DNA from 4 places in the Streptomyces sp. NPDC014676 genome. Region 3 is predicted to be linked to each of the others. Evidence: riboswitches for the same ligand, from Rfam matches in the RefSeq annotation. Region 3 holds a riboswitch; each other region holds the start of a gene.
The links. Region 3 has a riboswitch for cobalamin ahead of ACF1DX_RS03455 (prenyltransferase/squalene oxidase repeat-containing protein). Riboswitches for the same ligand answer to the same signal wherever they lie in the genome.
Positions count from the first base shown of each region.

Region 1 (7,532 bases), on a different contig from region 3:
CGCCTCCGCCGCCGGCCGCGTACTGGAGACGATCACCCGCCGCTGTGCCACGCTCCCCGACACCGACGCGGTGAGCACCTACTTCGCCTCCGACCCGCTCGTCACCAAGGTCCGCCGCACCGCCGACGCACTGCGCGGACTCGGCGACCGCGTCCGCGCCGAGGAACTCGACGGCCGGCTGCGCTCCGCCCGCCAGGAGGCCGCCCGCGCCCTGCGCGACCGTACCGACCTCTACGCGGACGGGGGACGCGCCCTCCGCCTGGGCGGCCACCGGTTCGCCGTCTCCACCCAGCCCCTCGACCTCACCGTCGTCCCGCACGGCGACGGCCTCGCGCTCGCCCTCACCGGCACCGACTACCGCGCCCCCGTCACCGACCCCGACCTCCTCGCCGCCCGCCCGCTGTGGAACCGGCACCTGCCGTCCGAGTCGCCCGAGGTCTACCGCGCCGAACACCTCGCCGCCCGCCTGCTGCACACGCCCGGCCCCGAAGCCCTGACCGGCACCGGCGACCTCGCCGCCCTGGTCCGCCGGACCGCCGAGGAGGCGTACGACGAGGGGTACGAGCGGGGCGTCCACGACCACGACGCCACCGCGATCCTCACCGCCGTCCTGCCCCTGTACGACGGCGCGGGCCCGCTGCGCCACGAGCCCGCCGCCCGCGCCCACGCCCTGCTGTACTGGACGCACGGCACCACGGCCCAGGAGCGCGCCGACCTCACCCGTCGCGCCCGCTCCCTGGCCCGCGTCCGCGACGCCTTCGGCCCGCCACCCGCTCTCGACGCGCTGCGCACGGAACTCGCGGGGGCCGTACGCGCCTGGGACGAGGACGCCCCCGCCCGCCCGGAGGCCTGCGCCGCGTACCTCTTCGACGAACTCACCACAGGACCCGAGGGCTTCGTCATCAGCGCCCGCACCCGCGCCCTGCTCGACGCCTTCCGCCGCACGGTCACCACCGAGGCGTACGACGCGGACCTCACCGCCCTCGCGGACCTCACCGCCCGCCGCCAACTGGCCGAGGCCTGGCTGACCGCGTACGCCGCGACCACCGGGGACGAGCCGACCGCCGGCGACCTCGCGGAGGCCGTGGCCGCCGAACTCTGCCCGGACGCGCCCCGCCACACCTCCAACGCGCCCCTGACCGTCACCGTGGACGGTCTGCTCGGCACCCATCCCCGGATCACCGATCGCCGCCTCACCCTCCGCCTGGACGAATTCCTCGCCCGCACCGAGGAGTTCAGGAAGCGTGACGTACCCGCCTTCCGCGCCTTCCAGCGCCGCCGCACCGCCCTGGTGGCCGCCGAGCGCACCCGGCTGCGCCTGGACGACCACCGGCCGCGCGTGATGGCGACGTTCGTCCGCAACCGCCTGGTCGACGAGGTCTACCTCCCGCTGGTCGGCGACAGCCTCGCCAAACAGCTCGGCACCACGGGCGAGTCGGGCCGCACCGGCACCGGTGGCCTGCTGCTGCTCGTCTCCCCGCCCGGCTACGGCAAGACGACCCTCATGGAGTACGTCGCCGACCGCCTCGGTCTGGTGCTGGTGAAGGTCAGCGGCCCGGCCCTCGGCCACGCGGTCACCTCGCTCGACCCGGCCGAGGCGCCGAACGCCACCGCCCGCCGGGAGATCGAGAAGATCAACTTCGCGCTGGCGGCCGGCAACAACACCCTCCTGTACCTCGACGACATCCAGCACACGTCGCCCGAACTGCTCCAGAGGTTCATCCCGTTGTGCGACGCCACGCGCCGGATGGAGGGTGTGCGGGAGGGCGAGCCGCGCACCTACGACCTGCGCGGGAAGCGGTTCGCCGTCTGCATGGCCGGCAACCCCTACACCGAGTCCGGCGAGGCCTTCCGGGTCCCGGACATGCTGGCCAACCGCGCCGACGTGTGGAACCTCGGTGACGTCCTCACCGGCAAGGAGGACGTCTTCGCGCTCAGTTTCGTGGAGAACGCCCTCACCGCCAACCCGGTGCTCGCCCCGCTCGCCGGCCGCGACCGCGCCGACCTCGACCTGCTGATCCGCCTCGCCGGGAACGACCCCACCGCTCGCGCCGACCGCCTCACCCACCCCTACGCCCCCACCGAACTGGACCGCGTCCTGGCGGTGTTGCGCCACCTGCTCACCGCCCGCCGGACCGTCCTCGCCGTCAACGCGGCGTACATCGCCTCCGCCACCCGGTCCGACGACGCCCGCACCGAGCCGCCGTTCCGGCTCCAGGGTTCCTACCGCAACATGAACAAGATCGCCCAGCGGATCCAGCCCGTCATGAACGCCGCCGAACTGGCCGCCGTCATCGACGACCACTACACGGCCGAGGCCCAGACCCTCACCACGGGCGCCGAGTCGAACCTCCTGAAACTCGCCGAACTGCGCGGCACGCTCACCGCCGGACAGGCGGCCCGCTGGACCGAGGTGAAGGCCGCCCACGTCCGCACCCTGAGCCTGGGCGGCCCGGACGAGGACGCCCTGTCCCGCGCGGTCGCCGCCCTCGCCCTCCTCGGTGACCGGATCGCCGCCGTCGAGTCGGCCATCACCCGGGCGGCGGGCCCGCGCCGGCTTCCGCAGGGCACCGACGGGCCACCCGCGCCCCGGTGACTCACGGAGCGTGCGCGTCACCTTCGCCGGCGGACGCGGCCACCAGGGCCGCCAGTTCCTCCGGGGAACGGGGGCCGGCGGCCGAGCCGGTCACCAGTCCCCGCGCCCGCAGCAGCCGCCCGACCGCCACTCCCCACGGCAGCCGCAGTCCCGCCGCCGCGAGGAGGTCCGTGCGGGCCAGCATGTCGGCCGCCGGACCGGTGTGCGCGCCGGACGGGGTGAGCAGGGCCGCATCGTCGGCCCAGCGCAGGGCGAGGTCCACGTCGTGGGTGGCCATGACGACCGTCGTGCCGTTCTCGCGCAGGCCGTCGAGGGTGGCCAGCAGGCGTTCCTGGCCGTCCGGGTCGAGGCCCGCCGTCGGTTCGTCGAGGATCAGGACGCGGGGCCGCATGGCGACCGCGCCCGCGATCGCCGTCCGCTTGCGCTGCCCGTAGGACAGCAGGTGCGTGGGACGGTCGGCGAGGGCGGTGATGTCCAGCGCGGCGAGCGACTCCGCCACCCGGGCGCGCACCTCCGTGCCGGGCAGGCCGAGGTTGAGCGGCCCGAACGACACGTCCTGGCCGACCGACGCCGCGAACAACTGGTCGTCGGGGTCCTGCACCACCAGTTGCACGGTGGTGCGCAGCGCCGTCAGGCCTTTGCGGTCGTAGCGCACCGGCCGGCCCTCGACGGTCAACTCGCCCTCCTCGGGCCGAAGTCCACCGCTCAGCAGCCGCATCAGCGTCGTCTTGCCGCTGCCGTTGCGCCCCAGCAGCGCCAGCGCACGCCCCTCGTGCACCTCGAAGTCCAGGCCGTCGAGCACGGGCGGGCCGTCCTCGTACGCGAACGACGCGCCCCGCAGGGCCAGCAGTACGGACTCACTCACGGCAGTCGCCTTTCCAGTACGAGGGTGAGGGCGGCCAGCGCCGCGAGGAGCGCCACGCTCGCGACCGTGAACCGGACGGAGACGCGGGCCTCGGGCACCAGCACGCGCAGGGTGCCGTCGTAACCGCGTCCGGCGAGCCCCGTCTGCAGCCGCGCCGCCCGGTCGAAGGACCGGACGAACGCGGTCGCGCCCAGCCCGCCCAGCGAACGCCACGTCGCCGCCCGGGTGGTGTGCCCCAGCCGGGCCGCCTGCGCCTGGCTGACACGGCGCACCGAGTCCAGCAGCAGGAAGCTCATCCGGTACGTCACCAGCGCCACGTCCACGAGCGGGGCCGGTACCCCGGCCCGCACCAGACGCGGCAGCAGGTCCGACATGGGCGTGGTGAAGGCGAACAGCAGCACGCCCAGCGAGGCCGCCGACGTGCGCAGCAGCAACTCCCCGGCGCGCAGCGGCCCGTCCTCGGCCCAGGACACGAACCCGCCCGGCCCGCCCACCCGTACCAGCAGGGGCAGCGCCCCGGTGACGCAGAAGCCCAGCGGCACCCGGTACGCCCGCCACAGCCGCCGGCCCGGCACCCCCGCCGGGCCGAGCAGCACCACGAGCGCCGTCACCAGCACCAGGGCCGCGCCCGGCCACGGCGGCAGCGAGACGGCGAGCAGGGTGAGCCCCAGCCCCAGTACGGCCTTGTCCACGGGATGACGGCGGCGCCAGCGGCTGCTGTGCGCCGCCGCGTCGATCGGCAGCACGTGCCGTCAGACCCGTCGTCGTTCGGAGACGGCCCCGGCACCGGCGTCCGTGTCGGCCTCGGTGTCCGTGCCCGCCTCCGCCCGCAGCCGCTCCAGCGCCCGCGCCTCCCCCTGCCGCCGCCCGCGCCGCACCCCGAAGTAGTACGCGAGGACGCCCGCGCCGATCGCCGCCTGGAGGGCGAACAGCGCCGACTCGATCTCCCCGGACGGCGGTTCGTACAGCGGCGAGAACCACGGCTCGTAGTCCGGGTCGATCTCGGTGATCGCCGTCTCGGCCTCGGCGTCCGCGCCCGTGAACGGCTCCTCCTTGTGGTCGCCGAGCCCGAACACCAGCGGGATCACGGCGAGCGCGGCCACCAGCACCAGCAGCAGCGTGTTGATCCTCGCGTTGCGGCTCATCGGGCCACCGCCTCCGCCGAGTCGGACGGCTTCGCCGTCTTCCGCCCGGCCACCGACGCCACCAGCACCCCGAGCCGCGTCAGCTCCCCCTTGCTCGACTGCACCAGCATGCGCATCACCAGCACGGTCAGCAGCCCCTCGCTCACCGCGAGCGGGATCTGCGTCACGGCGAAGATGGAGCCGAACTTGCCCAGCGCGCCCCAGAATCCGCTCCCCGGGTCGGGGAAGGCGAGCGCGAGCTGCACGCTCGTCACGCAGTACGTCGACAGGTCGGCGACGAACGCGCCGAGGAACACCGCGACCATCAGCGGCACGTCGTACCGGCGCAGCAGCCGGTAGATCCCGTATCCGGCCCAGGGGCCGACGACGGCCATCGAGAAGACGTTGGCGCCCAGCGTGGTCAGTCCGCCGTGGGCCAGCAGCAGCGCCTGGAACAGCAGGGTGATGGTGCCCAGCACCGCCATGACCGGCGGCCGGAACAGGATCGCGCCGAGCCCCGTGCCGGTGGGGTGGGAGCAACTTCCGGTGACGGAAGGCAGTTTCAGCGCGGACAGGACGAACGTGAACGCTCCCGACGCGCCGAGCAGCAGCGTGCTCTCGGGATGTTCCCGTACCTCACGGATGAGCGACCGGGCTCCATGGACGACGAACGGCGCCGACGCGACGCCCCAGGCGACCGCGTGCACCGGTGGCAGAAACCCCTCGGCTATGTGCATGGCTCAGCAGACCCTCTCCAGCACCTCGTGGATGGTTGACGTGCCTTGGCCGGTCTCCTGGCTGACGGGTACCACCGCCCGTGCTCCGCCTTCCCGGGTCCCGAAGAACCCAGTGGCTGTCCGTGAGGACTGGAGCCGGACTTCCCGATCACAGTGGCGAGGGCCGCACCGGTATCGCACCGATTTCCCGTCACCAAGGCGTGGTGACAGTAGTGCCCGTTCCGGTCCGGTGACAAGCGGCCACCAGGGGCGCGCGGACGGCGCCCGGCGGCTCGCACCCCGGCGCACACCTGCGCACTTGACACGAGCGGCGCCGTCCGTCGGGGCGGGGGAGTGGGGGGCCGTCGTCCTGGGCAGTACCTTGCTGCAATTAATATGCAACAACGGTTTTCAGGCAACAGGAGTGTGAGGTTCGATGACGACCCGACGAATACGGGGCGCCGCCGCCGCGGTCGCGATGGCCGGTGCGGTCGCCGCCTGCTCGGCGCCGGGCGACGGCGGCGCGGACGGCGGGGCGTCCGCCGAATCCGTCGTGATCGGGGTCCCGTCCGAACCGGACACCCTCAGCCCGCTGCTCGGCTACGGCAAGGACGGCAACTCCAAGATCTTCGACGGACTCCTCGCCCGCGACGCCGACATGAGGCTGAAGCCGGCCCTGGCCAAGGCGCTCCCCGAGGTCACCGACGGCGGCCGCACCTACACCTACACCCTGCGCGACGGCGTGAAGTTCAGCGACGGCGAGCCGCTGACCGCCGACGACGTGGTCTTCACGTACGACACCGTGCTGGACGAGAAGACCAACAACACCGCCAAGAGCGAACTGGACGCCGTCAAGGACGTCCGGGCCGAGGGCGACGACAAGGTCGTCTTCACCCTCGCCTACCCCTACGCGGCCTTCGCCGCCCGCACCGTACTGCCCGTCGTCCCCGAGCACGTCGCGGGCGGACAGGATCCCAACACCGGCCCGTTCAACACCAAGCCGGTCGGCACCGGACCGTACGTCCTCACCGGCTGGAGCAAGGGCGAGAAACTCACCTTCAAGGCCAATCCGGACTACTGGGGCGGCGCCCCGAAGGTGAAAAAGCTCACCATGGCGATCATCGCCGACGACGACGTCCGCGCCACCCGGCTGCGCTCCGGCGACCTCGACGGCGCGGCCCTGCCGCCCAACCTCGCCGCCACCTTCAAGGACGACGACGGCAGGAAGACGTACCGGGCGACGTCGTACGACTTCCGCGCCGTCACCCTCCCCACCGGCAACCCCGTCGCCGGCGACACCGCGATCCGCCGCGCCCTGGACCTCGCCGTGGACCGCGAGACCATGGTCGACAAGATCCTCGACGGCGCCGGCCGCCCCGCCTACGGTCCGCTGCCCGTCGACGACCCCTGGTTCGCCGAGGACGTCGAACGCCCCCAGGACCTCGGCAAGGCCAAGAGCATCCTCGACGAGGCCGGCTGGAAGACCGGAAAGGACGGCATCCGCGCCAAGGACGGCCGCCCCGCCCGCTTCACCCTCTCCTACCCCTCCGGCGACAAGGTCCGCCAGGACCACGCCCTCGCCTACGCCTCCGACGCCAAGAAGGCCGGCATCGACGTCAAGGTGGAGAGCGCCACCTGGGAGGTCATCGAACCCCGGATGAAGCACGACGCCGTCCTCGCCGGCTTCGGCAGCACCGGCGACCCCGACTTCGGCCTCTACACGCTCCTGCACTCCTCCCTCGCCGGCGACGGCTTCAACAACATGGCCCTGTACGACAACCCGGCCGTCGACGAGGCCCTCGACACCGGCCGCCGCGGCCAGGACCCGAAGGACCGCGAGGCCGCCTACGACACCCTCCAGCGCGAACTGGTGAAGAACCCCGGCTACACCTTCCTCACCCACATCGACCACATGTACGTCCTCGCCGACCGCTGGAAGGACCTCACCACCCAGACCGAACCCCACGAGCACGGCTTCGCCAGCGGCCCCTGGTGGAACGTCGAGGACTGGCAGCCCGCCGCATGACCGCACTCCCCTGGGGAGAGATGGCCCGGCTCACGGCACGGCGGGCCCTGTTCGCCGTGCCGGTGCTGCTGGTCGTCACCTTCGGCGTGTTCGCCGTCGCCGCCGCCTCCCCCTTCGACCCCGTCAAGGCGTACGCCGGCACCGCCGCGCTCGGTGCCGACCAGGAGACCCTGGACCGGCTGCGGGAGAACCTCGGCGTGGACCG
Region 1 is NZ_JBIBZI010000003.1:523,582-531,113, reverse strand. Features, by position in the region: gene ACF1DX_RS11045 (DNA repair ATPase) at 1-2,596, shown strand, start outside; gene ACF1DX_RS11040 (energy-coupling factor ABC transporter ATP-binding protein) at 2,598-3,461, opposite strand; gene cbiQ (cobalt ECF transporter T component CbiQ) at 3,458-4,207, opposite strand; gene ACF1DX_RS11030 (energy-coupling factor ABC transporter substrate-binding protein) at 4,214-4,606, opposite strand; gene ACF1DX_RS11025 (energy-coupling factor ABC transporter permease) at 4,603-5,322, opposite strand; cobalamin riboswitch at 5,352-5,535, opposite strand; gene ACF1DX_RS11020 (ABC transporter substrate-binding protein) at 5,738-7,327, shown strand; gene ACF1DX_RS11015 (ABC transporter permease) at 7,348-7,532, shown strand, end outside.
Region 1: linked by a shared signal. The riboswitch ahead of ACF1DX_RS11025 (energy-coupling factor ABC transporter permease) and the one ahead of ACF1DX_RS03455 (prenyltransferase/squalene oxidase repeat-containing protein) in region 3 are both predicted to bind cobalamin.

Region 2 (7,532 bases), on a different contig from region 3:
CCTGAGCGCTCCCCGCCTGTGAAAGACTCACGAGCCATGGCAGAAGCAGCGCCGCGTCGGCGTCCGACGCTCGACGAGGTGGCCGAACGCGCCGGCGTTTCCCGCTCCGTGGCCTCCCGCGCCCTCAACAACGCCCCGCACGTCAGCCGCGCCAAGCGCGAGGCTGTCGAACGGGCCGTGCGGCAACTCGGTTACGTACCCAATCCGACCGCCCGCGCGCTGGCCACCCGTCAGACGGGAGCGGCCGCCCTGGTCGTCTCGGGAGAGGATCCGTCGATCTTCGCCGATCCGTTCTTCGCCCGGGTGATCGTGGGGGCGTCGGCCGCCCTGGACGAGGCGGATCTGCATCTGATGCTGTGCCTGGCCGCTTCCGACCGGGGCCGCAAGCGGGTCGAGGAGCTCCTGCGGTCCAGGGGCGCGGACGGTGTGATGCTGATGGCGCTGCGCGAGGGCGATCCGCTGACCCGGATGGCCGACGAGGCGCAGATGCCCGTCGTGTTCGGCGGGCGCCCGGTCGGTCCGGCTCCCCGGTGGTACGTGGACGTGGACAACGTCGGCGGAGCGCGCGAGGCGACCGAGCATCTGGTCTCACTCGGCCGGAGGCGCGTGGCCGTGATCTGCGGGCGTCTGGACACCGAGGCCGGGCGCGCCCGGTACCGCGGCTACCGGGACGCCATGCTGGGCGCCGGTCTCGATCCGTTCCCGCCGCTGGAGGGGGACTTCACCGAGCGCAGCGGAGCCGCCGCCATGGCCGCGCTGCTGGCGGAACACCCCGGCGTGGACGGAGTGTTCGCCGCCAACGACAACATGGCGGCGGGAGCGCTGCGCACCGTGCGGGAGGCCGGCCGACGGGTCCCCGCCGACGTCGCCGTGGTCGGCTTCGACGACCTGACGGCCGCCCAGATCGCCGATCCGCCGCTCACCACCGTCCATCAGCCCATAGAGGCTCTCGGACGGGAGATGGCGCGCATGCTCGTCGCGCTCGTCAACGGGCAGGACCCCACCCCGTTGGTCCTCCCCACCCGCTTGGCCGTCCGGGCCAGCGCCTGACTCCTCACTGTCCGGGAGGGGCGGGCCCCGGTCCGAACGGGTTGCTCCCGGACGCGGCGCGGGGCGTCCAAGGAGCCGGCCGGGGTGGTCGGGGTCCAGCGGCGGAAGCAGCGACTGCCGTCCGGTCCGATGGCTCGGGTGCTGGTTGCGGCCTGCCCCTTCTTCCGCCGATGCCGGTCGCGGTGCCGGGTTCATCGGGACGGTCGTGGCCGGCACGCTCAGGACGGATGCCCGGCGAAGACCGAGCTGTTTCAGCGGGCTCCCCGTTCACCAGGTCGTACGACCGCAGAACGGGCGCGCCCGGCGAGTAGTGCATGGTCGAGGCCGAGGCGTAGGAGGTGTCGCCGACGCGAATGATGTCGATGCCCGCGAAATCCTGCCAGATCACCGGGTTCGTGTACTGCGCCGCGGTCGCGAGGGCGGGCCCAGGAGGGAGGAGGGCGCCGACGGCCAGGCCGCGGTGGCGGCCGCGAGCGTGCGGCGACGGGTGAAAAATTGATGGGGCCATGACAGATTTATGGAGGTACTCACCTCGGGTTCATCGATCGGAGCGACTCCGCCGCATTCGGAATATCGAACATGGTGCGACGTGTCGAGCATTCTGGATGACAGGAGGTCGACGTACCCGTCAACCCTTCTCGCGCGAGTCGTGCGCCGCTTCGAAATGTTCGAAGCGGCTGATGTGGAGTCGGTATGCCTCGTCCCTGCTCCCTTGCTGATCACGCGACACATCCTGCTCCTCGAGGAGGTGTTGACACGGCCGGTCGCCTCTCTAGTATCCGTGGAACACCTGACGTTTCCGAACGGCAATCGAAATTTCGAACCTTCTCCTCTCCCCCTCTTCCCTGCCGAAGGAGTCCCGGTGCCCAGACGATCAGGCGGACGACTGTTCCGCTTCCTCGCGGCCGCCGCGCTGACGGTGACCGCGTCCGTGACGGCCTCGGCGCAGTCCACCGCCACGGCCGCGCCGGGCAGTCCGGCGCTCACCCCACCACTGGGGTGGAACAGCTGGAACAGCTTCGGGTGCGGGATCACCGAGGCCCAGGTCCGCCAGGCCGCCGACGCGATGGTGTCCTCGGGCATGCGGGACGCCGGCTACCGGTACGTGGTGGTCGACGACTGCTGGTTCGACCCGCAGCGTGACGCGCAGGGCAACCTGCGGGCCAACCCGGCGAAGTTCCCGAGCGGGATGAAGGCCCTCGGGGACTACATCCACGGCAAGGGCCTGAAGTTCGGCATCTACCAGGTGCCGGGCGAGCGCACCTGCGCGCAGACCGTGGGCACTTACCCGGGCGCCACGGGCAGCAGGGGCCACGAGGTCCAGGACGCCGCCACGTTCGCCACGTGGGGGGTCGACTACCTCAAGTACGACTGGTGTTCCTCGAGCGGCACGCGTGACGAGCAGGTCGCGCGGTTCACGCTGATGCGTGATGCCCTGCGCGCCACCGGTAGGCCGATCGTCTACAGCATCAACCCCAACAGCTTCCACGCCATCACGGGGTCCACGTACGACTGGGGCGAGGTCGCCGACCTGTGGCGGACGACCGAGGACCTGCTCGACATCTGGCAGAACGGCAACACCAACAGCTACCCGATGGGCGTCGGCAACGTCCTGGACGTCAACGCGCCGCTGGCCGCACAGTCCGGCCCGGGACACTGGAACGACCCCGACATGCTGGTCGTCGGCCGCCCCGGCCTGTCGCTGACCGAGTCCCGCTCCCACTTCGCCCTGTGGGCGCTGATGAGTGCCCCGCTGATGGCCGGCAACGACATCCGCACGATGTCCGCCGACGTCAGCGCGATCCTGCGCAACCCGCGCCTGCTGGCGGTGAACCAGGACTCCCGGGGCGCGGGCGGACGCAGGGTGCGCGACGACGGTGACATCGAGGTGTTCGCCAAGCCCCTGGCGGACGGTTCGGTCGCGGTGGGGCTGTTCAACCGGGGCCAGAGCGCGGCGACGGTCACCACGACGGCCGCCCAGATCGGCCTGGGCGGAGGACCGTTCACCCTCACCGACCTGTGGAACGGCGGCACGTCGAGCACGTCCGGGCAGATCTCGGCGAGCGTCCCCGCGCACGGCGTCGTCGCGTACCGGGTGAGCGGCGGCAGCCCGACGGCCGCCACCACCTCACGCCTGCGGGGCAACGCCTCCGGCCGCTGCGTGGACGTGGACAACGCCTCCACGACCGCCGGCGCCGCGACTCTGCTGTGGGACTGCCACACCGCCGCCAACCAGCTGTGGACCACATGGGCGGGCGGCGAGATCCGCGTCTACGGCGACAAGTGCCTGGACGCCTACAACCAGGGCACCACCAACGGCACCCGTGTCATCACCTGGCCCTGCAACGGCCAGGACAACCAGAAGTGGACCGTCGGCTCCGACGGCTCGATCCGCAACGTCCGCTCCGGACTGTGCCTCGACGCCAACGGGGCCGGCACCGCCAACGGGACCCCGCTGGTGCTGTGGACCTGCAACGGCCAGGCCAACCAGAAGTGGACCCGCGCGTGAGTGACACGGCACCGGGGCATGGCCGGAGCGACAACACCCCGGCCGCGGCCTTCCGCACGGCTGCCGCATCCGCCGGCCCGGCCGCCCCCGGCTCTGGGGGAAACAGCTGGGACGCGTGAAGCCTCCTGGAGTCCGCGCTCCGTGGGACGGGCCCACGACGGACCAGTGTCCTGACTCCCGGATCGACGTTCCCCACGCCTTCCCGCGCACAGCGCAGTGGTATGTCGGAGAGGCGCTCCCCGGTCACAGTGGCGGGACCGTGCCGGATGCGCACCGGCTTCCTGTCTCCCGAGCCGACGGCAGAAGGTCGTGCGGACCCGGCCGCACGCAACGCGTTGGAGGCACGCTCGACGGCGTGCACGGCCAGTCTGGCCGGATACCGCCTCGGGCATCACCACCCCCTCGGCCAGACTTGTTGTCTCACGCCACATGCGCACCGCTGCCGCGGTGCCCGTGCCCGGGAGGCCCCTGATGACGTCGGACGTGAGGCCGGACGAAGACGGGGCAGCGGCCCCGCCCGGACGGCGACGGCCTTCCGGTGACCGCGTCGCGCTGCGCGGCGACCTGCGGTCCGCCCTGCCCGACGCCGGCGCGGCGGTGGTGGTCACGGTGCTCGTGTTCGCGTTCCTGTGGGCGCGCATGGAGTCGGGTGCTTCGGACACCGTCGCGGTCATGCCGTTCATGGACGATCCCGGCACCTACTGGATGTACCTGCTCAGCCAGGCGTTCGGCTGGTCGGGGCTGCTGTGGGCGTGGGGCACGGTCATGCTCGGTCTGCTGCTGTCGGGACCGCGCCCCGCCCGGTTGCCGGTCTCCCGGCAGGTACTGGAGCGCTGGCACCGCACCACGAGCCTGACGACCATGGCGCTGATGTTCGCCCACGCGCTGATGTTCGCGGCGGAACTCGTGCGCTACGAGACGAAGGTGGACTGGGCCGAGCGGCTGTGGGTGGCCTTCGCGGACACCTTCGTGCCGGGCTGGTACGACTCCGGCACCGGCCAGGTCGCCATCCCGATCGGCCAGGGCGCCCTGTACCTGGCGATTCCGCTGGGGCTGCTGTTCTACGTCCGGCACCGCATCGGGACGAACACCTGGCGGCGGCTGCACCGTTTCGTGATCGTCGTGTACGTGCTGAGCGTGTGGCACACGCTGCTGTACGGAACCAGCGTCTGGTACGGGGAGTGGCCGCGCACCGTCCTGTGGCTGCTGCAACTCCCGGTCGCCGTACTGCTGTTGCTCCGTCTGCTGAGACCTGCCCGGCGGGCCGAACGGCTGGGCTCCCCCGGCGGGGGCGCGGCCCGGCCGGGGTGGTGGGTGCGGGTGGCGGGACGGGGCGCCGTCGCGGCCGTCGTCGTCGGGCTGGTCGTCGTGGTGGTGTCCGGCCGCGACGGCGGACGGGACCGCCCGACCCATCCGCCCGCGACGGCCCCCCACGCCCAGGAGACGGACTGACGGCCGGCACGGCGTCCCGGGATGGGATGATGGCCGGCGACAGGGCGACGGCGGAACGAGGAAGACGGTGCGAATCCGGCGCGGTCCCGCCACTGTGATCGGCGAGCGAGTCCCGTACGAGCCACTGCCCGGCAGCGGGTGGGAAGGCCGGGACGAGCATCGCCCCGAGAGCCAGGAGACTCACGCGGTCGCCTCCTCGACGGACCACCGGGGCGGATCTCCCCGGAGAGAGGAACGGCACCGCATGCCCGCAACGCCGACCGGACGGACGACGGACGACGCGAGGACCGAGGCGGCGGCCGGCCCCGTACCGTGCCGCGTCGTCGTGTGCCGCGACTGCTGCTGCGGCAGCCCCAAAGTGACCGGAGTCGACCACGCGGCCCAGACGGCACGTCTGCGCGCTCAGGTGCCGGTGCGGGTGTCCGCCTGCCTCGACGTCTGCGAACACGCCAACGTCATCGTCGTCCAGCCCTCCGCGCAGGGCAGGGCCGCAGGTGCCCGGCCCGTCTGGCTCGGACTGGTCAACGACCCGGACGCGACCGAGGACATCGCCGCCTGGGCACGCGCCGGCGGGCCGGGCGTCGCACCCCGGCCGGACATCCTCGACCTGTACACCATCACGCCGCCACGACGGCGCCCGGCCTCCTGACCGCACGGACGGAGAGGCCGAAGCCGCTGCCTCTGCCGCCGCCCGCCGAACGGCTCGAAGCGCGGTGACCGCGGGCCGGCCGGTGACGTACGCCGCCGATCCCGGCGATCGTCGACGACAGCCCGAACGACGAGGCCAGCGAGGGGCCGTTCCGCATACGCGTTCGACTCGTCATGCGGTTTGTCTTCCAGCGCTGCCCTCGGGGACGCTGCATTTGCGATCGCAGCCATGACGGACGACATTCCGAGCGGCTGGACACCGAGGCGTCCTTTGCGGCCCTTTGTGGAGTTGGCCCATCGAATACTCCTTCGGCTGAAGTAGTACGCGCCGGCTCAACCGCGGCGGCGACTGCGGGCCAACGCCGCCCTGCACCGCATCGTCTTCACCGGGCGCGCCCCGACCCGCGCACCCAGGCGTACTACGAACGCCGCGCCCAGGAGGGCAAGAAGCGGGCATCTTCGGGGATGCGTTCGTCGACGTCTTCAAGTCGCCCTTCGTCCGCGCCGAGGACCCGCACGACGCGTTCACCGGCGAGAACGGCGGCGCCAGCGCCTTCGTCCACAAGTACCTCCCCGTCCGCCCCGCCTACCGCCTCCACCGCGCCGGATCCATGCTGCGCCGGCAGGGCTGCGACGCCCTCGCCGACCTGTACGCCGAAGCCGCCGAAGAACTGACCCAGCGGATCGCCCTCGTCGGAATCGGCGGCCTGACGGGATGGCGCGGAGCCGCGGTCGAGCCGGGCGGGGGACGTTACTACGGGGAACCGAGTTCGACGCACTTCGGACTCCCCGTCGTTCGGGTCGTCGGGGGCAGTCCGCTGGGGGGTGTGACCTCGATCGAGCGGACCGCGTATCCGCGGTTCAAGCGGCTGATCACCGCGCATGAGCTGCATCTGTTCTTCTCGCCGACTCCTGACGAGCTGGAGTGGGCGGCCGGGGCGACGGACGGGGATGAGTATCTGCTGGCCTTGTTGCTGATGCTGAAGTCGTATCAGCGCATGGGGTGTTTTTCGGCGCTGGAGGACGTGCCGGAGCAGGTGGTGGAGTTCGTGCGGCGGCACACGCTCACGTCACTCCGCCCCGGTGGGCAGAACCCACGCCGAACCCCACGGTTCGCACGGGGTCGCCCAGCTGATCAGAGAGGCTGGCGAGGTGCCGCGAGTACGTCCCGGAGTACGGTCTCGAGCGTGACGCGGGCCAGTTCGTGTCTCAGGGTCTCCTCGATGTCCTGGTAGATGCCCCGCATTGCCGGCTGGATGCCGTGACCCACCACGCATCCCTGGTCCGGGGTGGTGCGGTGCATCGCGAACAGCGGGCCGGGTTCCACTGCCTCGTACACGTCGAGCAGGGTGATCGACTCCAGCTCGCGTGCCAGCGACCAGCCCGCGCCCGCGCCCCGCCGGGACTCCACGAGGCCGGCCCCGCGCAGTTCGCCGAGCAGTCGTCTGATCACCACGGGGTTGGTGTTCGCGCTGGTCGCGATCTGCTCGGAGGTGGCGACCTCGTGGCCCTGGCGCTGGTAGAGACCGATCCAGGCCAGCGCGTGGGCGGCGATGGTCAGCCTGCTGTTGGCGCTCATGATCCCTCCTCCGGTCGCAACGCTCCATGTTACGACAGTGCAGTCGCAACAGTGAAGGTTGCGACAATCCGCCGTAACAACTATTGTTACGACAGCCGGGAAGGGTCGATCAAAGACAAGCGCGGACCGTGAGCGTGTTGCGAACTCAAAGGAGAACAGGAATGGAAAGTAACGAAAAGACCATTCGCGAGGCTTACCGGCTCGCGGAAGGGGACGTTCTCGACGGTGACGGTTTCTTGGCCTTGTTCACCGAGGACGGGTCGTTCAACGACATGTCGACCTCGCAGAGTTTCC
Region 2 is NZ_JBIBZI010000003.1:115,264-122,795, reverse strand. Features, by position in the region: gene ACF1DX_RS09290 (LacI family DNA-binding transcriptional regulator) at 37-1,050, shown strand; partial or broken gene ACF1DX_RS09285 (xylosidase) at 1,304-1,569, opposite strand; gene ACF1DX_RS09280 (glycoside hydrolase family 27 protein) at 1,913-3,559, shown strand; cobalamin riboswitch at 3,723-3,844, opposite strand; gene ACF1DX_RS09275 (ferric reductase-like transmembrane domain-containing protein) at 4,031-5,011, shown strand; cobalamin riboswitch at 5,066-5,193, shown strand; gene ACF1DX_RS09270 ((2Fe-2S) ferredoxin domain-containing protein) at 5,256-5,660, shown strand; gene ACF1DX_RS09265 (hypothetical protein) at 6,079-6,552, opposite strand; gene ACF1DX_RS09260 (DUF4158 domain-containing protein) at 6,487-6,894, shown strand; gene ACF1DX_RS09255 (Rrf2 family transcriptional regulator) at 6,795-7,238, opposite strand; gene ACF1DX_RS09250 (nuclear transport factor 2 family protein) at 7,400-7,532, shown strand, end outside.
Region 2: linked by a shared signal. The riboswitch ahead of ACF1DX_RS09270 ((2Fe-2S) ferredoxin domain-containing protein) and the one ahead of ACF1DX_RS03455 (prenyltransferase/squalene oxidase repeat-containing protein) in region 3 are both predicted to bind cobalamin.

Region 3 (7,532 bases):
CGGTGGGCGTGCCGTCGTCGTCGCGCCGCCAGCCGATCTGTCCGCCGGGCTGCTGCAGCCGCAGCACGAACTCCACGGCCGCGCACACCACGGGCCACATGCGGTCCAGGAACGTGTCGTCGCCGGTGGAGAGGTAGTGGTGCCACACCCCGACCGCGACGTAGGCGACGAAGTTGGTCTCCCGGCCCCGGTCGGTGACGTCGAGCGGGTCGCCGTCGGCGTAGGCCGCGTACCAGGAGCCGTCCGCCACCTGGTGCCGGGCCAGCCACAGATAGGCCCGTTCGGCGGCTTCGTGCTCGCCCGCCGTGTCCAGGGCCATCGCGGCCTCGACGTGGTCCCACGGGTCGAGGTGGTGCCCCCGGAACCAGGGGATCGCCCCGTCCTCCCGCTGCACCGCGAGGATGCCGGCGACGGTCTCGGCGGCCTGGCCGGCCGTGAGGACCCCGGGCAGGACCAGGTGTTCGGTCCGGGGGGTCGTCACGTGGCGTCCGCCTCGGCCCCGGCCGCGGCGCGCGGCAGGTGCGGCTTGGTCGCGTACGCCACGAAGCTCTTGCCGATCAGCGGGTTCAGCGCCTGCTCCGCGACCCGGGTGGCCAGCGGCTTCTTCATGATGTCCCAGACCAGCAGCTTGTGGTACGCCCGTACCGGCAGGGCCTTGTCGTTGTCCACGCCGAACGCGCACTTCAGCCACCAGTACGGCGAGTGCAGCGCGTGCGCGTGATGGGTGCCGTACGGGCGCAGGCCCGCCCCGCGGATCTTCGCGAGCAGTTCGTCCGCCTTGTAGATGCGGATGTGGCCGCCCTCGACCTCGTGGTAGGCGTCGGACAGCGTCCAGCACACCTTCTCCGGGCCGTAGCGCGGCACGGTGATGGCGATCCGGCCGCCGGGCCTGAGCACGCGCACCATCTCGGCGAGGACGCCCTTGTCGTCGGGGATGTGCTCCATCACCTCGGAGATGATGACGACGTCGAAGGACTCGTCGGGGAAGGGCAGGGCGAGGGCGTCGCCCTCCATGGCGGTGGCGGTGGCCCCGGCGGGTGCCTCCCCGGCCTCCTTCATCGCCGCGAACCACTTGGCGACCTCGCGGATCTCCTCGCCGTTCTGGTCCAGCGCCACGACCTGGGCGCCGCGCCGGTAGCACTCGAAGGCGTGCCGGCCGGCCCCGCATCCGAGGTCCAGGACGCGGTCGCCCGGGGCGAGCGGGAACCGGGAGAAGTCGACGGTCAGCACGTGGCCCTGCTTTCGCGGTCGGAGGTGTCGGCTGCGGGCACGGACACGGCGGCGGCCGTGTCCGCGGGGGTGTCGGGAGCGGCGTCCCCGGCGACCGGGGCGTCGGGGGCCGCGGGCTCGGGGCGGTCGACGGCCCCGGTCGCGGCACGGTCCGCGGTCCGGGCACCGGAGCGGTCGGCGGTCCGGGTACCGGGGCGGGCGGCGCCCGTGTCCCGGCCCGCACCCGCCATCGCCTCGCGGTAGCGGGCCACCGTGCCCTGGGCCGCACGCGCCCAGGTGAAGTGCCGCAACACCCGCTCCCGTCCGGCCGCCCCGAGCCGGGCGCGCAGTTCCGGGTCGCCGAGCAGCCGGGTCAGCGCGGCGGCCAGCGCCCCCGCGTCGCCGGGCGGTACGGCGAGACACGTCTCCCCGTCACGGCCGGCCACCTCGGGAATCGCCCCGCCGGTGGTGGCGACCAGCGGGGTGCCCGTGGCCATGGCCTCGGCGGCCGGCAGCGAGAACCCCTCGTACAGCGACGGCACGCACGCGACCTGCGCCGACCGCACCAGGTCGACGAGTTCGGCGTCCGAGATGCCCTTGACGAACTCGACGGCGCCTTCGAGGCCGTACCGCTCCATCGCCTGCGCGACGGGCCCCTCCACGGGCCGCTTGCCGACCACGACGAGGTGGGCGTCGGGCTGCTCGGCCCGCACCTTCGCCAGCGCCTCGACGAGGAAGACCAGCCCCTTCAGCGGCACGTCCGCGCTGGAGGTGGTCACGATCCGGCCCGGTACGACCGGCACCGACGGATCGGGCGCGAACAGGTCGGTGTCGGCGCCGATGTGGACGACGTGGACCCTGTCCCGCCGTACACCGAGATCGTCGACGATCTCCTGGCGGGAGCTTCCGGAGACGGTGAGCACGGACGGCAGGCGGCGCGCCACCCTCTTCTGCATGCGCGTGAAGGCGTACCAGCGGCGCACCGAGTAGCGCCGCTGCCAGTTCTCGGCGGCGTCCAGCTCGAGGCGCCGGTCGACGGTGATGGGGTGGTGGATGGTGGTCACCAGGGGGGCGCCGAGGTCGCCGAGCAGGCCGTAGCCGAGGGTCTGGTTGTCGTGGACGACGTCGAAGTCGCCGCGCCGGGCGCGCAGATGGCGGCGGGCGCGCAGGGAGAACGTCAGCGGCTCGGGGAAGCCGCCGGTCCACATCGTGCCGACCTCGAGCGCGTCGATCCAGTCCCGGTACTCGTCGCGCTTCGGGGTGCGGAAGGGGTCCGGCTGGCGGTAGAGGTCGAGGCTGGGCAGTTCGGTGAGGACGGGTCCGTCGCAGGCCTCGTCGTGGATCTCGTCGAGGACCGGGTACGGCTGGGCGCCGATGACCTCGACGCGGTGCCCGAGGCGGGCGAGTTCGCGGGAGAGGTGGCGTACGTAGACGCCCTGCCCGCCGCAGAACGGGTTCCCCTTGTAGGTGAGGAGTGCGATGCGGAGCGGTCGCAAGCCGTCGGATGCGGGCCCCCGCGAGGACCCGGCCTGACTGGCCTCAGCGGTCACTCTGGGCCCCCTTCTCCCTGCACTGTCCCGCGAGATTACGACGGGACGCTGATCTAGAACAAGTTTCAGAGTTGATCGTTCGGAGGATCTGAATCTACCGGCAGGTAGGGGCACCGGGAGCGGTGGATCAGGTGATTCACGCCACGACGGACGGCATGCCATGCTGTCTGATCATCCACCCTCACCGACTGTCACGGACGGGACCCATGCCTACGGAAGCCAACAGGGACAAGGCGGCCAGGGCAGCCACGGCGGACAAGGCGGGCAAGGCGGCGGCGACGGAAGCCGGCACCGCACGGCCCGCCCCGGCCTCACCGCTCACCGAGCGCCAGGAGGCGCGTCGGCGCCGCATCCTGCGGGCGTGCGCGCAACTGGCCGGCCGGGGCGGATTCGACGCGGTGCAGATGCGTGAGGTCGCGGAGTCCTCCCAGGTGGCGCTCGGGACGCTGTACCGCTACTTCCCGTCCAAGATCCACCTCCTGGTCGCCACCATGCAGGACCAGCTGGAGACCCTGCACGGCACGCTGCGGAAGAAGCCGCCGGCCGGCGAGACCCCGGCCGAGCGGGTCGCGGAGACCCTGATGCGGGCCTTCCGTGCGCTCCAGCGGGAGCCGCACCTGGCCGACGCGATGGTGCGCGCCCTGACGTTCGCGGACCGCAGTGTGAGTCCGGAGGTCGACCAGGTCTCCCGGCAGACCACGATGATCATCCTGGACGCCATGGAGCTCACCGATCCCACGCCCGAGCAGCTCTCGGCCGTCCGGGTCATCGAGCACACCTGGCACTCGGCCCTGATCACCTGGCTCTCGGGCCGCGCCTCCATCTCCCAGGTCAAGACAGACATAGAGACGGTGTGCCACCTGATGGACCTGACGGCCCCGGAGGCGGCGGACGCCCGCTGAGCCGTCGTGGCCACTCCCCTTCCCGCGGGGGTGCGGGTGCGGTGTGCGTCCCACGGTTGACGTGACCCCGCTCACCGAAGCCACCCCTGGCCCCTTCCCTACGGGCGGGTAGAGTGTCGGCGTCGTCATCACACCGTACGGGGGGAAGCCGGTGCAATTCCGGCGCTGACCCGCAACCGTAAGCCGCCCCGAGGCGGTGAGCCGGACTTCCCCGCACGGTTCATGACCGGCTCACGTGCCCGGCGGACCCGCCGGCGCACCGGCACCGTCGAGGTATACGGAGCCGAGCCGCCGGGGTGTCCCGCGCTGCCCGGCTCCCCGCAGGGAAGAAGGCACCCGCCGATCATGAATGTTCGCCGCAGCGCAGCGGTCCTGGCCGCCGTCGCCGTGATCGGCGCCGCCACCCCGGCCGCCGCCGACACCACCCCGTCTCCGTCCCAGGCGCTCCCCTCCGCCCTGTACGGCGACGGCGACCCGCAGTACGACGGCGTCTGGCGCCAGTCGCTCGCCCTGCTCGCCCAGCACACGGTGGGCGTCGAGCCGCCGAAGGCGGCCGTCGACTGGCTCACCGGCCAGCAGTGCGCCGACGGCTCCTTCGCCCCGTACCGCGCCGACACCGCCACGGCGTGCGACGCGAAGACGATGGTCGACACCAACCAGACCGCCGCCGCCGTCCAGGCCCTCGCCGCGCTCGGCGGCCACGACGACGTCACCGAGAAGGCCGTCGGCTGGCTGAAGTCCGTACAGAACAAGGACGGCGGCTGGGGCTACACGGCGGGCGGCGCCAGCGACACCAACTCCACCTCCGTCGTCGTCGGCGCGCTCGCGGCCGCCGGTGAGAAGCCGGCCGAGGTGAAGAAGGACGGCAAGTCCCCCTACGACGCCCTGCTGACGCTGGCGCTGCCCTGCGAGGGCGACGGCGCGGGTGCCTTCGCCTTCCAGCCGGACAAGAAGGGTGAGCTGGTCGCCAACGCGGACGCGACGGCGGCGGGGGTCATCGGCTCGCTCGGCGCGGGCCTGGCCGCCGGGCCCGGCAAGGGCGGTTCCGGGGAAGCGGCGTGCGAGAAGGCCGGCGACCCGGAGCAGGCCGCCGCCAACGGTGCCGCCTACCTCACCGACGCCCTCGCCGAGAACGGCCACCTCACCTCCGCCCTCGCCGGTGCCGAGGACCAGCCCGACTACGGCAACACCGCCGACGCCGTGGTCGCGCTCGCCGCGCAGGGTGCCGGCGAGCAGGCCGCGAAGTCCCTGACCTGGCTGGAGAAGAACGCCGCCGGCTGGGCGGCCCAGAGCGGCCCCGCCGCCTACGCCCAGCTCATCTTCGCCGCCCACGCGACCGGCGCCGACCCGCGCGACTTCGGCGGCACGGACCTGGTGAAGCGGCTGGGCGCGACGGGCCCGGCCGCCGAGAAGACCCTGAAGGCCAAGGCGGACGAGAAGAAGGAGAAGGAGGAGTCCGACTCCGGCCTCGGTGTCTGGTGGTTCGTCGGCGTCTGCCTGGTCGCCGGCATCGGCATCGGCTTCCTGATCAGCGGCCGCAGGAAGCGGCAGCCGTGATCCGCCGGGCCACCGTCCTGTTCCTGGCCGCGCTCCTGCCCCTGCTGGCGGGAGCGGGCCAGGCGGGGGCCGCCGGCTACCGCTACTGGTCGTTCTGGGAGCAGGACGGCACGGCATGGACGTACGCCACCCAGGGCCCGTCCCTCGCCCGTCCCTCCGACGGCGACGTCCACGGCTTCCGCTTCTCCGTCAGCGAGGACTCCGCCGACGCGACGAAGCCGCGCGGCACCGCCGGCTTCGACACCATCTGCGCGAAGACCCCGGCGGCCGACGGCAGGAAACGCGTGGCCCTGGTCATCGACTTCGGCACCCCCGCCGACGCCCCGTCCGGCGAGACCCCGCCGGCCGGCCGCACGGCCTGCGCCCAGGTCCCCGAGGACGCCACCACGGCCGAGGCCCTGGCCTCGGTGGCCGAACCCCTCCGCTACGACACCAACGCACTGCTGTGCGCGATAGCGGGCTACCCGGAGAAGGGCTGCGGAGAACAGGTCTCGGCGGAGAAGACCCCCGCTCCCGCCGAGGAGAAGCCCGAGCCGGACGACTCGGGCGGCCCGTCGATCGGCCTGATGGCCGGAATCGCCGTGGTGGCCCTCCTCGGAGCAGCGGCCATCTGGCAGGCCCGCCGCCGTGCGTCGTAACTGCGGGCAGTCGTACGCAGCTGCGGGCAGTCGTGCCGCTGGAGCGATGGGGGTCCCCCCGCTCGAGCGAAGCCGGGAGTGGGGGAGGGTGGGCGCAGCTGCACCCCGCAAGCGCGGGCAAGCAGAACCCACCCCCGCCCCCCACCAACACCGCCCCCGACTCCACCCCGGCGCCTGGTGGCTCTGGTCCCTCTCTCTCGGCACCGCCGCCACCCGTACCACCAACCCCCTCCTCCTCACCCTCCTCATCACCGTCTCCGCCTACGTCGTGGCGACCCGCCGCCCCCACACCCCCTGGTCCCGCTCCTACGGCGCCTTCCTCAAACTCGCCCTCGCCGTCGTCCTCATCCGCCTCGCCTTCGCCATGATCCTCGGCTCCCCCATCCCCGGCACCCACACACTCGTCCACCTCCCCGAAGTCCCCCTCCCCCACTGGGCCCAGGGCATCCGTCTCGGCGGCAAGGTCACCGCCGAAGCCCTCACCTTCGCCCTGTACGACGCCCTCCGCCTGGCCACCCTCCTCATCTGCGTGGGCGCCGCGAACGCCCTCGCCAACCCCTCCCGCCTCCTCAAGTCCCTCCCCGGCGCCCTGTACGAACTCGGCGTGGCCGTCGTCGTCGCCCTCACCTTCGCGCCCCACCTCATCGCCGACGTCCGGCGGCTGCGCGCCGCCCGCCGGCTGCGGGGCCGGCCCGACAACGGCATCCGCGGCCTGCTCCAGGTCGGACTACCGGTCCTGGAGGGCGCGTTGGAGCGTTCGGTCGCCCTCGCCGCCGCGATGGACGCCCGCGGATACGGCCGTACCGCCCGGGTACCTCCCGCCGTCCGCCGTACCACCGCCGCCCTCACCCTCGGCGGTCTGCTCGGCGTCTGCGCCGGAACGTACGGGCTGCTCACCGCCGAGGGCGGCACCTACGGCCTGCCCGTCCTCCTCGCCGGTGTCGCCGCCGCCCTCGCGGGCCTGTGGCTCGGCGGCCGGCGCACCCTGCGCACCCGCTACCGCCCGGACCCCTGGGGTACCAGGGCCTGGCTGGTCACGGCGTCCGGAGTCGCCGTAGCGGCCCTCCTGGCCCTCGCCGCCTCCCGCGACCCGGCGGCCCTGCACCCCGGCGTGGTCCCGCTCGTCGCGCCCACGCTGCCCCTGTGGCCGGCGGCGGCCGTCCTGATCGGCCTGCTCCCCGCCTTCATCACCCCCGCCCCCGAGGCGGCCACGGACACCCGCAAGGAGCCGACGACGTGATCCGCTTCGAGAACGTGTCGGTGACGTACGACGGAGCGGCCGAACCCGCCGTCCACGGCGTCGACTTCGAGGTCCCCGAGGGCGAACTGGTCCTCCTCGTCGGCCCGTCCGGCGCCGGCAAGTCGACGGTGCTTGGCGCGGTGAGCGGCCTGGTCCCGCACTTCACCGGCGGCACCCTGCACGGCAGGGTCACGGTCGCCGGCCGTGACACCCGTACCCACAAGCCGCGCGAACTCGCCGACGTCGTGGGGACGGTGGGCCAGGACCCGCTCTCCCACTTCGTGACGGACACGGTGGAGGACGAACTCGCCTACGGCATGGAGTCGCTGGGCCTCCCTCCGGCCGTGATGCGCCGCAGGGTGGAGGAGACCCTGGACCTCCTCGGTCTCGCCGGCCTCCGCGACCGCCCCATCGCCACCCTCTCCGGCGGCCAGCG
Region 3 is NZ_JBIBZI010000001.1:748,047-755,578, reverse strand. Features, by position in the region: gene ACF1DX_RS03475 (prenyltransferase) at 1-481, opposite strand, end outside; gene ACF1DX_RS03470 (class I SAM-dependent methyltransferase) at 478-1,230, opposite strand; gene ACF1DX_RS03465 (glycosyltransferase) at 1,224-2,759, opposite strand; gene ACF1DX_RS03460 (TetR family transcriptional regulator) at 2,966-3,661, shown strand; cobalamin riboswitch at 3,757-3,894, shown strand; gene ACF1DX_RS03455 (prenyltransferase/squalene oxidase repeat-containing protein) at 4,007-5,218, shown strand; gene ACF1DX_RS03450 (SCO2322 family protein) at 5,215-5,856, shown strand; gene ACF1DX_RS03445 (energy-coupling factor transporter transmembrane component T) at 5,903-7,096, shown strand; gene ACF1DX_RS03440 (ABC transporter ATP-binding protein) at 7,093-7,532, shown strand, end outside.

Region 4 (7,532 bases), on a different contig from region 3:
GAAGCCCGGGTCGAGCAGGTTCTTCGTGGTGCTGGTCATTACTGGCAGGCCTCGCAGGACTCGGGGTTTTCCAGGGAGCAGGCGACGGCCTCGGGGTCGGCCGCCTGCGGGACGGGGACGGTGGTGCGGGCCGCCGCGCGGGCGATCCGGGTCGCCGGGCGCGAGCGCAGGTAGTACGTGGTCTTCAGGCCCTGCTTCCAGGCGTACGCGTACATCGAGGAGAGCTTGCCGATGGTGGGCGTCTCCAGGAACAGGTTGAGCGACTGCGCCTGGTCCAGGAACGGGGTGCGGGCGGCGGCCATGTCGATCAGACCGCGCTGCGGGATCTCCCACGCCGTGCGGTACAGCCGCCGCACGTCCTCGGGGATCCACGCGAAGTCCTGCACGGAGCCGTTGGCCTCGCGCAGCGCCTCACGGGTGCGGGCGTCCCACACGCCGAGCCGCTTCAGATCGTCCACCAGGTACGAGTTGACCTGGAGGAACTCCCCGGACAGCGTCTCGCGCTTGAACAGGTTGGACACCTGCGGCTCGATGCACTCGTACACGCCCGCGATCGACGCGATGGTGGCGGTGGGCGCGATCGCCAGGAGCAGCGAGTTGCGCATCCCGACGGAGGCGATCCGCGTCCGCAGCGCCACCCAGCGCTCCGGCCAGGTCAGGTCGGTGTCGTAGTGGTCGGGGTGCAGCACGCCCCGGGCGGTACGGGTCTTCTCCCAGGCCGGGAGCGGGCCGTCCCGCTCGGCCAGGTCGGCGGAGGTCTCGTACGCGGCGAGCATGATCCGCTCGGCGATCCTCGTGGACAGCGCCTTCGCCTCGGGGGAGTCGAAGGGCAGCCGCAGCTTGAAGAAGACGTCCTGCAGGCCCATGGCGCCGAGACCGACGGGACGCCACTTGGCGTTGGAGCGGCCCGCCTGCTCGGTCGGGTAGAAGTTGATGTCGACGACCCGGTCGAGGAACGTCACGGCGGTGCGCACCGTCTCGTCGAGGCGCTCCCAGTCGATGTCCCCCCGGTCCACGAAGGCGCCGAGGTTGACCGATCCCAGGTTGCAGACCGCCGTCTCCCCGTCGTCGGTGACCTCCAGGATCTCCGTGCAGAGGTTCGAGGAGTGGATGACGTGGCCCGGCTCGGCGGTCTGGTTCGCCGTGCGGTTGGCGGCGTCCTTGAAGGTCATCCAGCCGTTGCCGGTCTGCGCGAGGGTGCGCATCATGCGGCCGTACAGCTCGCGGGCCGGGAGGGTCTTCCTCGCCAGGCCCTTCGCCTCGGCGGCCCGGTACGCCGCGTCGAACTCCTCGCCCCACAGGTCGACCAGTTCGGGCACGTCCGCGGGGGAGAACAGCGACCAGGGCGCGTCGGCGTTCACCCGGCGCATGAACTCGTCCGGCACCCAGTGCGCGAGGTTCAGGTTGTGGGTGCGGCGGGCGTCCTCGCCGGTGTTGTCGCGCAGCTCCAGGAACTCCTCGATGTCCAAGTGCCAGGTCTCCAGGTAGACGGCTGCCGCGCCCTTGCGCCGGCCGCCCTGGTTCACGGCGGCGACCGAGGCGTCGAGCGTCTTCAGGAACGGGACGATGCCGTTGGAGTGCCCGTTGGTGCCGCGGATCAGCGAACCCCGGGCGCGGATACGGGAGTACGACAGGCCGATGCCGCCGGCGTGCTTGGAGAGGCGGGCGACCTGGTGGTAGCGGTCGTAGATCGAGTCCAGCTCGTCCTTGGGGGAGTCGAGGAGGTAGCAGGACGACATCTGCGGGTGCCGCGTGCCGGAGTTGAACAGGGTGGGGGAGGAGGGCAGGTAGTCCAGGCGGCTCATCAGCCCGTACAGCGCGGCGACCTCGTCCACGGAGCGGGCGCTGTCGTCCTCGGCGAGTCCGGCGGCGACCCGCAGCAGGAAGTGCTGGGGCGTCTCGACGACCTTGCGGGTGACCGGGTGCCGCAGCAGGTAGCGGCTGTGCAGGGTGCGCAGGCCGAAGTAGCCGAAGCGGTCGTCGGCCCCGGGGTCGATCAGCGCGTCCAGGCGGTCCGCGTGCAGGCGGACGAACGCGGCGGTCCGGTCGGCGATCAGACCCTCGCGGTGCCCGGTCGCGACGGACCCGGTGAACGAGGTGACGCCCTGCGAGGCGGCCTCGGCGCGGATGCCGATGGTCAGCAGCCGGGCGGCGAGCCGGGAGTAGGCCGGGTCCTCGGAGATCAGCCCGGCCGCCGCCTCGGTGGCCAGCTCCCGCAGCTCCGCCTCGTCGGCGGAGGCGGACCGGCCGCGCAGCGCGGCGGCGGCGACCCGGCCGGGGTCGGCGTCGGGCAGGTCGGCGGTCAGCTCGGTCAGGGTCCGCAGCAGCGCGGCACCGGGGCCGCCGCTCTCCTCGGGCACGTCGATCACTGAGGCCGGATCGGCTGGCGCGATGGTCACGTGGGGCTCTCCCTCGCTCGGCACGGGGCCTCGAAGAGCGCAGGGGGCAGTACACGAGCGCACGCGGCGTCGCGTCCACCGGCCCATTCCGCGAGGCCCGGACGTCCACGCACCCGGACCGGACGGCCGGGTGCGCTGTCGGCAGGTCCTCGGACTGACGCCCAGGCACACGCGTACGCGGGCATGGGTACACCGTTGCGGGACAGTTCCGGATTCACACCGGATTCCCCTGCGACGACAGCGAGCATGAGCATACATCTTGTGCCGGGTGTCGTCGGCAACCCCATATGTTGTGTCGCGGAGGTGTCAGAGCGTCAACTCGTAGGTGAGGAGAGTGAGGTCCGGACGCTCCGCAAGGGGGCCCCAGTCGCGCTCCGGGGTGCGGGTGAAACCGAGCCGTTCGTAGATGCGGTGGGCGGCGTGCATGGTGCGCTGGGTCGACAGCACGACCCGTACGCAGCCCCCGGTGGCCCGCGCCCGGTCCACGCAGGCCCGCACCAGGGCCTCCCCGGCGCCCCTGCCCCGGACCGCGCGGGCGACCGCGAGCATCCGGATCTCCGCCTCGCCCGGCCCCGCTATGTCGGCCATCGGGCCGGGGCCCGGCACGAAGGTCACCCCGCCCAGCACCGTCCCGTCCGCCACGGCGACCAGCACCTCGGCGGCGGCCGCCCGCTTCCCCACGTTCCGCAGCTCACCGAGGTACGTGTCGCTCTCCCCGAAGTCGAGCAGTCCGTCCAGCAGATAGGCCTGCGCGGTGATCTCACCGAGCTCCGCGTGCTCGCCGGGCTCCACCGGCCGGATGACGATGTCCATGAGGGGAGTGTGCCGGACGGGTACGACGACGGGCCGCCGGATTTCTCCGACGGCCCGTCGTCCCGGCTCACCGGGGGTCAGTGCGCGCTGCCCGCCGTGGCCGGCGGGAGCTCCACCTGGACACCGGGGTCGCCCGCGTCCGCCGTGTAGTCCTGCGGCCTGGTCTCGTCGATGCCCTCGGGCGCCTTGAGCGCCCTCATGACGAAGGTCAGGACGACCGTGACCAGGACGTTGAGCACGAACGCGGTGAGGCCGATGTAGCCGATCTCCCCGATGCCCGGGATCTCCTCCGACGACCCGCCGAAGTGCTTCTGCGTCGGCGAGGCCACCCCGTACGCGGCGACCGTGCCGTAGATCATGCCGACCGCCCAGCCGCCGATCAGCGCCCAGCGGTGGAACCAGCGGGTGAACAGGCCGCCCACCAGCGCCGGGAAGGTCTGCAGGATCCAGATGCCGCCGAGGAGCTGGAAGTTGATCGCGACCGTCTTGTCCATGGTCAGGACGAAGACCAGCGCGCCCACCTTCACCAGCAGGGACACGATCTTGGAGACCTGGGTCTCCTGCTTCGGCGTCGCGTCCGGCTTGATGAAGTCCTTGTAGATGTTGCGGGTGAAGAGGTTCGCCGCCGCGATCGACATGATCGCCGCCGGCACCAGCGCGCCGATGCCGATGGCCGCGAAGGCCACGCCCGCGAACCAGTCCGGGAACATGTTCTCGAACAGCTGCGGGATCGCCAGCTGGCCGTTGCCGACCTTGACCCCGGCCGCGATCGCCATGAAGCCGAGCAGCGCCAGCAGGCCCAGCATCAGGGAGTACAACGGCAGGATCGTGGTGTTGCGGCGGATCACCTCACGGCTGCGCGAGGAGAGCGTCGCCGTGATCGAGTGCGGGTACATGAACAGCGCGAGCGCCGAGCCGAGCGCCAGCGTGGCGTACGTCCACTGGCCCGCCTCGCCCGGCACCAGCGCACCGCGCGGCGCGCCCGTGGCCGGGTTGGTCTGGCTGTACGCCTCGCTCGCCTTGGCGAAGATCTCGTCGAAGCCGCCCAGCTTGATCGGGATGTAGATGATCGCCACCGCGATCACGATGTAGATCAGCGTGTCCTTGACGAACGCGATCAGCGCGGGGGCCCGCAGACCCGACGAGTACGTGTACGCCGCCAGCACACCGAAGGCGATCAGCAGCGGCAGGTCCTTGACGAACCAGTTGGTGTCCTCGCCGCCGCCGACGCCCATCACGTCCAGCACGGCCTGGATGCCGACCAGCTGGAGCGCGATGTACGGCATCGTGGCCAGGATGCCGGTGACCGCGACGGCCAGCGACAGTCCCTTCGAGCCGAACCGGCCGCGCACGAAGTCGGACGTCGTGACGTAGCCGTGCTTGTGCGACACCGACCACAGCCGGGGCAGGAAGGTGAAGATCAGCGGGTACACCAGGATCGTGTACGGCACCGCGAAGAAGCCGGCCGCGCCCGCCGCGTAGATCGCCGCCGGTACGGCCACGAACGTGTACGCGGTGTACAGGTCGCCGCCGAGCAGGAACCAGGTGACCCAGGTACCGAACGACCGGCCGCCCAGGCCCCACTCGTCGAGGCTGTGCTCGTTCTCGGCCTTGCGCCAGCGCGCGGCCATGAACCCCATGGCCGTGACCAGCAGGAAGAAGAAGATGAAGACGGCGAGTGCCACGCCGTTCACGCCGTCGTTCACTGCGACGCACCGCCCTTCGCGGCCGAGCGGGCGCGCTGGTCACGCTGCCAGAGCTTGTACGCGATCATCGTCAGGGCGGTGGAGACCAGCACCCACAGCATCTGGTACCAGTAGAAGAACGGGATGCCGATGAACGTCGGGTCGGTCTTCGCGTAGGACCCGACCCACAGCATGGCCACGAACGGTGCGACGAGACAGAGGGCGATGACGACGCGCACGGGCGTCACCACCGGCCCTCCTGCGGTTTCTGGGGCTTGTGACATCAGACGGTTCCCGTCCCCTCACTGATCACCGGCGTTGATGCGCGGAAATGTAGGTCAGGGCGTAGCACGGTCGTAACCCCTCGTCCGCATAGCGGTACCCAGGCGCCGCTCAACCGAGAGGAAACAGCAACGAAAACCCTGCCGACCGCCCGCTTCGCCGGGTTTTGCGGCCCCGCCGAAAGCACGGCCGCGGGGACGGTCCGGGCTCAGTCCTGGGGGCGCTTCAGGCGCGCGACGAACTTGTACCGGTCGCCCCGGTACACCGACCGCACCCACTCCACCGGCTGTCCGTCGCGGTCCCGTGAGTGCCGGGACAGCATCAGCATCGGCAGGCCGACGTCGGTGCCGAGCAGGCCGGCCTCGCGCGGGGTGGCCAGGGAGGTCTCGATGGTCTCCTCGGCCTCCGCGAGATGGACGTCGTACACCTCGGCGAGGGCGGTGTAGAGGGAGGTGTACTTCGTCAGGCTGCGGCGCAGCGCGGGGAAGCGCTTGGCGCTCAGGTGGGTGGTCTCGATGGCCATCGGCTCACCGTTGGCCATGCGCAGCCGCTCGATGCGCAGCACCCGCCCGCCGGCCGTGATGTCGAGCAGCCCGGCGAGCCGGTCGTCGGCGGTGATGTAGCCGAGGTCCAGCAGTTGCGAGGTGGGCTCCAGGCCCTGGGCACGCATGTCCTCGGTGTACGACGTGAGCTGGAGCGCCTGGGAGACCTTGGGCTTGGCGACGAAGGTCCCCTTGCCCTGGATGCGTTCCAGGCGCCCCTCGACGACCAGTTCCGAGAGCGCCTGGCGCACGGTGGTGCGCGAGGTGTCGAACTCCGCCGCCAGGGTGCGCTCGGGCGGGACCGGAGTGCCGGGAGGCGCCGTCTCGGTCATGTCGAGCAGGTGCTTCTTCAGCCGGTAGTACTTAGGCACACGCGCGGTACGGACCGTGGGCCCACCCTCGTTCTCCGTACTGCTGACGTCGGTGCTCATGCTCTGCCTTCCCGGCTCCGGGTGCCGAAACGACCGACATCCCCATCGGCCGCGGCTGACATCGTGGCACGGCTCGGGGCGGGGGTGTGCCCCGCCCGCTCCGTGATCCCCTTTGTATACCCCTGGGGCGGGGGCTGGTCCAGACCACGAGGGGCGGTCAGATCCCCTGCCACTCCGGCTTGTTGGCGTAGGTGTGCCGGAAGTAGTCGGCGAGCTTCAGCTTGGCGGCGGCGGCCTCGTCGACGACCACCGTGGCGTGCGGGTGCAACTGGAGCGCGGACGCGGGACACACCGCCGCCACCGGCCCCTCGACGGTCGCGGCGACCGCGTCCGCCTTGCCCTCGCCGGTGGCGAGCAGGACCAGGTGACGGGCCTCCAGGATGGTGCCGATGCCCTGGGTGATGACGTGGTGCGGGACCTGGTCGATGTCGCCGTCGAAGAAGCGGGCGTTGTCCACCCGGGTCTGCTCGGTCAGCGTCTTGATCCGGGTGCGGGAGGCGAGCGAGGAGCAGGGCTCGTTGAACCCGATGTGCCCGTCCGTGCCGATCCCGAGGAGCTGGAGGTCCACGCCGCCGGCCACGGCCAGCTCCCTGTCGTACGCCTCGCACGCGCCCTGCACGTCCTCGGCGGTGCCGTCGGGGCCCATGAAGGCGTCCATCCCGATCCCGAGCGGCTCCAGCACCTCGCGCCGCAGCACCGAGCGGTAGGACTCGGGGTGGTCGGCGGGCAGCCCCACGTACTCGTCGAGCTGGGCGATCCGTGCCCGGGAGGTGTCCACGGCGCCGGATTCCACCTGGGCCGCCAGCGCCTGGTAGACGGGCAGCGGCGTCGAACCGGTCGCCACGCCCAGCAGGGCGTCGGGCTTGCGTCGCAGGAGCTGTGCCATGGCCCCGGCGATGAGCTCGCCGCCCGCCTTGGCGTCCGCAACGATGACAACTTCCACGGTGGGCCTGCCGATCTTGAGGAGGAGCCGACTGGGACCGGATCCGCGAGCACGGATCCGTAGGGTGGTGCAATGTGGTTTAGACCAATCTCAATCTAACAGAGCGGGCACGCCGGCCGCGCGCCGAAATTGCCCTGTCCGACCGGCCCCGCGCGGGAACCCCACGGGTTAGGCTGCGTGACGGACGCCCGTGCGGCCCCGGTGGGATGAACGGCGTCCGACGTAATCGGTCCGACGCATTTACAGGGACAGTGGTCTAGTCCACAATGCGTAGCAGGACGCACCAAGCCTGCCTTCCCCGCACAGGAAGGCGGAACCGAGGAACCGGAGCTCTCTGCCCTGACTGCCCCGGCTCCTCGTCCCTCGGCCGACCGGGACCGCACACCCCACGGCCGATGTTGCTCCGGGCTGCGGTGCCGGGAGGGTTGAGGGTCCCT
Region 4 is NZ_JBIBZI010000002.1:173,694-181,225, reverse strand. Features, by position in the region: gene ACF1DX_RS05205 (ribonucleotide-diphosphate reductase subunit beta) at 1-39, opposite strand, end outside; gene ACF1DX_RS05200 (ribonucleoside-diphosphate reductase subunit alpha) at 39-2,399, opposite strand; cobalamin riboswitch at 2,522-2,683, opposite strand; gene ACF1DX_RS05195 (GNAT family N-acetyltransferase) at 2,706-3,212, opposite strand; gene mctP (monocarboxylate uptake permease MctP) at 3,290-4,918, opposite strand; gene ACF1DX_RS05185 (DUF3311 domain-containing protein) at 4,915-5,181, opposite strand; gene ACF1DX_RS05180 (GntR family transcriptional regulator) at 5,388-6,152, opposite strand; gene nagB (glucosamine-6-phosphate deaminase) at 6,310-7,095, opposite strand.
Region 4: linked by a shared signal. The riboswitch ahead of ACF1DX_RS05200 (ribonucleoside-diphosphate reductase subunit alpha) and the one ahead of ACF1DX_RS03455 (prenyltransferase/squalene oxidase repeat-containing protein) in region 3 are both predicted to bind cobalamin.